Regions from separate parts of the Limnobacter thiooxidans genome, predicted to be linked through region 2. Evidence: predicted binding sites of a transcription regulator. Region 2 holds the regulator's gene; the other holds the start of a gene.

Region 1 (3,379 bases), 1.5 Mb from region 2:
CTGCGCTCGGTATTGTTCAACACCATAGGCAGGTTCATGTTGGCCTCATTCAACCAGCCCAGCCGATCGCTGGTACCCAGTGCCAACCAGTTTTTGCTGCCGATTCCCTCGGGTTTGTCCGACACGATCAGCGTTGTGCGTGTCGCGGGCAGCCCTGTCCATTGACCGAAGAGTCCCATCACATTAAGGAATGAACGTGTTTCAAGTGCAGTCGGGTTTGTCGGCAACACAATGGCTGTGTCGGACAAGTCGGCCATGATGCTGAAGGGATAACCGCCGTTGGCAAAAGCCGTTAAATTGGGCATGCGGGTGTAGTGCGGCAGGTTCGAAAAGTCCAGTGTAGATTCCGGATCAATCGAACCCCGCGCGACTTGTGATACCCGAGTGCAGGCACCGCCCCCTTCAGCCATGAAGCCAAATCCGAAGGCCAGTTCATTGTTACCCCCCACGCGGAACGCCGGAATTTGAAGTGACTCTTCACTGCTTAGTTCAGCCTGGCCGAGCAGGTCGATGTTGATCTTGTTTTGCACTTGTTCCGAACGCGGCGCCAGCCTGAACGACTGAATCAATGCGTTGTTGATTTCAATGTTCAACAAAGAGTCGTTCCAGCGCGACGGGGCGGTGTAACGGTACTTCAAATCCATCGGTATGTTGCGACCCGCCCAACTGAACAAGTCTGGTGGCAGGCGAAGGTTCAGTGCCGCGCGCGGTTTGTCGGCACTGACCTCGAGTTGTCCCGGAAAATCAATCAGTTCACCAAAGCGAACTGGCCTGTCGGTGGGTACATAGCGTGGTGCATCATAAGGCTTGCGGGGTGCACCCAGTTCCACTTTCTTGACCAGTGCTTTTTGACCACTGAGCACCTGGCCCTCAATCACCAAGCCATAAACAGCCTGCAGCAACTCGTCCTCGGTGCGACCCATCACGTACAGGTGTTTGATCGAAGGGTTGTCTTGCGACCCGACAATCATCAGGCTTGGTCCCTCAATCTGCGTCTTGTCCATGCCCTGCGGCATGTTTTCGCCCGTGGTTAATATGATGGTGTGGCGTGTGGGTGAAGCATTGTCCAGCAGATCGAATTCAGCCTGACGATAAAACGCCTGAGCTCCCATCCACGACGCCAGAATGCCCGCAGCTTTCAGGTTGGTGTCGCTGCGTTTAGCGGGCAACACCAGTGGAAGTTTCAGTTTTCGATTGTCCCGGGGATCAAAAAATGGCGCCGGCAACAGAGCCAGGTCGTTCACCAGGTTTAGAGGCGTGGAGACAATCGTCAGGGTGCTTTCAGGTCGAATGTCCACACGCAGAGTCGGATTGCCTGGGTCCACACACTCGGTGTCATAGGTGCCGTCGTATTCGATCCGGATGGTTGCGAAATCGGAAAACAGCGTGGGGTCCAGTTCAAGCGTCATGTTGTGGCTGATACCTGCCCGGCTTGCGCTGAGTTGGCTCAACGCAGACAACTGGTCGTTCACATACACGCGAATGAATGACTGGTCGTGCCGCATGCCCTGCGGGTAAAGAACCTTCAGGTTCAGGCTGGCCCGCGTCACCAATTCGTCCAAGCGAATACCCGAATTCAAATCGATCAAACGGTTTGTACCCGTGAGACGGACACCGCGAGATTGCCCCATTTCTGAAAAAGTCAGCGTTCGCTGCTTCTCGGTACCCGCACTTTCCGCGCGTGCGGCTTGGGTCTGTTGGACCGGTGGCACGGGCAGCTGGGCGTGACCCGTCAAACAAAACACGCAAATGGCAATTGATAAAGTGTGTTTCATATATTGGATCATCGCTGGGCTTGGTAATAAGATAAGGGGTACATGAACTTTGAGTTGCAAACTTGAGTAAACCCGTTTGCGGGTTTTTCTGTTTCTTGTGGGAATTATTCCACATTCATTGTCACGCTATACCAAGGTTTTGTATATGCTCCAGTCATAGCGCTTTATTTGATCAATTATTAAATAAAGTGTCGTAAAAGTCGCACTTTTTGTGTGAGAGATCTATAAGTTTAGGGTGGGTTAAATGGTTTCAACAGAAGACATCGGCGATGTGTTTGTATTGAAGGTCGAAGCGGTCCGTCTCGACAGCGCCGTGGGCACAATCATACGGAACGCTGTGGTTTCAAAGTTAGAAACCAGTAAAAAATTCGCCCTTGATATTTCTGCCGTGAAGCTGGTCGATTCTGGTGGTCTCGGATCGCTGGTCGCCTTGCTCAAAAACATCAGCAACAACCAGGGTAAATTGACATTGATTGGCATGAACAAATCAGTTCGAATGATGTTCGAGTTGTCTCGCATGGATCGTCAGTTTTCTTTGCTGGACGACATGCCCAAAGCAATCGCCTTTTTTCAGCAGGCCTGAGACAGCGTGCAGGCCAATGACCCTGGTAAATCCCTGCCTCGAATTCTGGTAGTTGATGATTCGGTGGTCGAGCGCAACCTGTTTGTCCACATGGTGGCCAAGTGGGGTTACCCGGTGGAATTCGCGGAAAGCGGACAACAGGCCATTGAGCTGATTCAGCAAAAGAAAATCCAGTTGGTGCTGGCCGATTGGCAAATGCCGGAAATGCAAGGTACGGAATTGTGTCTGACCCTGCGCAACCTGAATCTGGGGCAATATACCTACATCATCTTGATGTCAGCCCAGAATGATGAGGAGTTCCTGATCAAGGCACTCGACGCTGGTGCAGACGACGTGCTCGCCAAGCCGGTTGATGGCAGTGAACTTGAAGCCCGTCTCCAATCGGCTGTTCGTCGAATTGAGTTGCAGGCCCAGCTGGCCCGCAAAACCGACGAGCTCTCTCGGGCTCACGATGTGATTGCTCAAGACCTCAGGGCAGTGTCCAGCCTCCAACGCAGTTACCTTCCCGAACCCGAAAGTCCCTTTGCCGGCTTGAATTATCAGTGGTTGTCTGTACCGTCGAAATATGTTTCCGGCGACCATTTGCATGTTTTCGAACTGCAGCCTGATGTGTATGGCTTTTATCTGCTGGATGTGTCGGGGCATGGTATTCCGGCCGCCGTGAAGTCGATGCAACTGGTACAAATGTTTGCTGACAACTCCAGCTCAAGCCTCGTACTGGAAAGTTCGGTTGGTGCAGATGGCATCCGTGCGGTTTCCCGTCCCAGGGATGTGGTGGCCCGGCTGAATCGACTTTTCCAGCAAACCGAGTCGGACCTGTCGTATTTCACCATGATTTACGGCATCTTCAACACCGCAACACGTCAGATTTCCCTTTGCCAGGCTGGGCACCCTTCGCCCATCTTGTTGACAGGCCAGGGCGGTGTTCAGGTATTGGGTCAAGGAGGGTACCCGGTTGGTCTATTCGACTTTGATGATTTTGAAGACATCGAGCTGACACTCGGCGAGGATGAAGCCCTTG
Region 2 (3,379 bases):
TCAAAGCCAGCACCATTGTCTTGTACGGTAAAGCGGAAAGTCCGCACCCCTTTTTCGCAATGAATGATCACCTTGGGGTGTTCGGCCTTGCTGCTGAACTTCAGTGCATTGTCGATCAAATTCATCCAGACCTGTTTAAGTAACACCGGGTCTGCATACACCGGTGGCAGGTCACACACCTCGACGATGTTTTTGCGCTTGGCATCAAGCTGATCGAGAATCTGCTCCACCAACTGTTGCTGATCCACCTTGACGCGGGCCACATCGGTACGCAAAAGGCGGGAAAAATCCAGAAGCCCGTCAATCAAACCGCCCATTTGACGGGCATTGTTACTGATTCGGTCAAGCAGGCCGTTGGCTTCAGCAGGCAGACTATCGGCGAAATCTTCTTTCAAGATACTGGAAAACCCGTCAATGGCACGCAGGGGTGCCCGCAAGTCGTGCGACACGGTGTAAGTGAAAGCTTCCAGCTCGGAATTGCTGCGGGTCAGTTCAGCTGTGCGATCGGTAATGCGCTGCTCCAGCGTGCCGTTCAAGCCTTGTAAATCATCTTCGAATACTCGGCGTTCAACACACAAACCCAACAAGCGAATGGCGGTTAAAACCCGAAGTACATCGTCATGACAGGCATGCTCAACGCCCTGCTGAGCCACCATGATCCAGTATTCGGGCTGATTCGGCTCCACGGCTTTTCTGCGGGCCAGCCAAATAGAGGAAATACCCAGCTCGTTTTTCCAGCTGTCATCAAAATAATGTTCGGGCTTCATTTTGCTCAGTCAAACCAGGCCATGCTGGTCATGACCTTCCAGCGGATCGCAGTACTGCTCTGCGTTGTCCCAAAAAGCCTGGCCTTTGTCCAGCGGCATGCGAATCAAGGGGTTGGTTCCGCGAACACGCCAGTGATTTTGTTCGGATTTGTCACGAAATCCTAGCACCACTTCGGCGTGAACGGTCAGGCAGTTTTTCAGTCCGCGGGCGTATGAAGCAGCCAACTCGGGAATGGGCGCAGAAAGCAGAACCCCCTGCAACAGGGAGCGCTGCAATGAAAGCATTTGCTCATTCAAGCGCTTTTGGGTCATGTCCGTTGAAACACCCATGTAACCCAGAAACTCGCCCTTGGGGCCATACAAGGGGCGCCCTGTGGATTCGAAGATGATGCGTTCGGCGTTACGTGGCCAATATTCAAAACTGACTTTGTCAAAAGGCTGGTGATTGTCCAGCAATGCCTTGAATGTGTCCCAGTTGTAACGCGGGTCGATGCAGCTCAAGCCTTCCACTTCCCAGCGCGCCAAGCCGTCGAAGGGCAAGGGTTGGCTGCTTTTCGGTGTGCCGTTCTGATCTTTTCCACGATAAATAATGCGCACGATGGTGTGGGCCGGATCTTGCTGCCAGTACCAGTCGCCCGACAATTCCATCAGGCGGCGCAGCTGGCTTTCAGATTGAACAGATGTCTGAATGATTCCGAGCAAGCCGGAAATCAGCTTGTTGCCCATGAACCAGGCACCAATCGCACCCAACAGCAGGGAAAAGAAAATTGTGAGCAGCCAACCATCGGGGTCGGTGGTGTTGCCTGCCATGTAAAGCCCGGTGAGCGCCAAGGGGCCGATGGCTGTTATGACAACAAGAATCAGGGAACGGTTGACCCGCTTGCTGGATTGCCTGAAGGTTTTCGGTGTTCCTTGATCTTTAGGCTGGGCCATGCAAATTAGTAGTCGCGAAGCTTGGCCTTGAGACGACTGACAGCCTGGGTGTGCAACTGGCACACGCGGGATTCAGTGACCCCAAGAACAGCCGCAATTTCACGGAAGTTTAACTCCTGTTCATAATACAGCCCCATGAGCATTTTTTCACGCTCTGGCAGTTCTTCGATGGCTTGAATCAGCGTGGACCGGAATCGTTGGTCACCCAACAGCTCGAGTGGATTGGCGTCTTCATCACCATCCATCTGGCGATCCAGGTAACCTTCGCCATCACCGTCCTCGGCATAGTCGTCGTAAAAGACCAGTTGGGCACCGCGCGAGTCGAACAGCATGTTCTGGTATTCATCCAGGCTCACGCCCATGACTTCCGCTATTTCCTTTTCGGTGGCAGAACGACCCAACTGTTGCTCGGCCTTTAAGGTGGCCGTTTCGATTTTTCGCTGGGCTTGGCGAACACCGCGGGGCATCCAGTCTGCAGAGCGCAATTCATCCAGCATGGAACCACGAATGCGTTGGCTGGCGTAAGTTTCGAACTGTGCGCCCTGCCCTTCTTCAAACCGGGTGATTGCGTCCATCAGTCCAATGAGACCGGCTTGAATCAAGTCATCGATTTGCACTGAGGCCGGCAGCTTCGCAATGAGGTGGTGAGCAAGTCGGCGCACCAGCGGTATGTACTGGTCGATCTGCTTGGATTTGTTGAGTGTGCCCTGGGCTGTGTACATGGAGTGTGTGATTCCTGTCTTGTTATTACGCCAGCGCGTGTTCATCGAACGAACAAATGGCCTTCGCGATTCGACGCCCCGCCGCAATCATCTCCCGACTGACCTGATTCAGCGCCCTGCCCGGCGCCAGCGCTGGCAAATGCCCCGCGTACTGCAAAGGAGTTGCCAACATGGACGACGTACTTTCGAGCAGATTGGCGAATACATGATCAGCTTCATCCGTGCTCTTCACACCTGCAACAATAACACGGTGTTGAATGTTTTCGTCTACCCCTTTCGAAGAACGAATGGCGTGGAAAGCCCGTGTGACGGACCGCGCGGTGGGTTGCACAACCCAGTACCATTCATCATTCGGAGACAAGGCGTGAGCCAGCTCTACAGCCTCGTAGGGCAAAGTGGCGTAATAGCGGTCACAGTTGACCGGCATGCGGTGCAACTTGCCCAACAAGGCGTTGACCTGCCCCGGTTTTCGGGCCAGGGCCTGCAGGCCCAGTTTGGCGGGCACCAGGTATTGCCTGTCGCCCAACTGCACCACCTGATCTTCCAGGTTCAGCTTGCCATTGAAAAACTCGATAAGATCGTGCCGTGCGCCCTGGGGCAGCAATTGCAGCAGGCCTTCGCTTGAACCGTCAAACAAGGCAGTAACCCGGTCACGCTGTGCTTGTTGTTCAAGTACGAAGCGTCCCAGGCAGGCGGCGTAGTCAGACCCCATGTCACCCAGAATCGGATGAATGACGGCGTGTTGCTGACCCAGCAGGTGTCGAAGTGTATTGGCTTGATCCATATGCATCAGTTCACCATGAAACCTTAAATTCCAGTCGTCGAGACTTGGGCCATTTTCCATTTCAATTCTTCGCTCGAGGTTTGAAATGCCTGGCCGCTGCGCGAACGCAGGGCACGGTGCACCAGCACCTGTGGATTGGCCGGAAACAGGTCTTCGGGCACGCGCTGGCCGGT

What was found. Region 2 encodes FliA, which starts transcription of late flagellar genes. Its sites were predicted from a motif close to CTAAAGTTTNNNNNNNNNNNGCCGNTA; they were not measured.
Region 1: a site for FliA is predicted at 1,816-1,842, ahead of bcsB (cellulose biosynthesis cyclic di-GMP-binding regulatory protein BcsB). Genes of this name have one in related genera too.

The regions. Positions count from the first base shown of each region.
Region 1 covers NZ_AP028947.1:3,198,935-3,202,313, reverse strand. The annotation lists gene bcsB (cellulose biosynthesis cyclic di-GMP-binding regulatory protein BcsB) at 1-1,775, opposite strand, end outside; gene RGQ30_RS14615 (STAS domain-containing protein) at 2,020-2,358, shown strand; gene RGQ30_RS14610 (response regulator) at 2,365-3,379, shown strand, end outside.
Region 2 covers NZ_AP028947.1:1,162,225-1,165,603, reverse strand. The annotation lists gene RGQ30_RS05340 (sensor histidine kinase) at 1-767, opposite strand, end outside; gene RGQ30_RS05335 (PAS domain-containing protein) at 777-1,700, opposite strand; gene RGQ30_RS05330 (RNA polymerase sigma factor FliA) at 1,706-2,422, opposite strand; gene RGQ30_RS05325 (P-loop NTPase family protein) at 2,448-3,212, opposite strand; gene flhF (flagellar biosynthesis GTPase FlhF) at 3,230-3,379, opposite strand, start outside.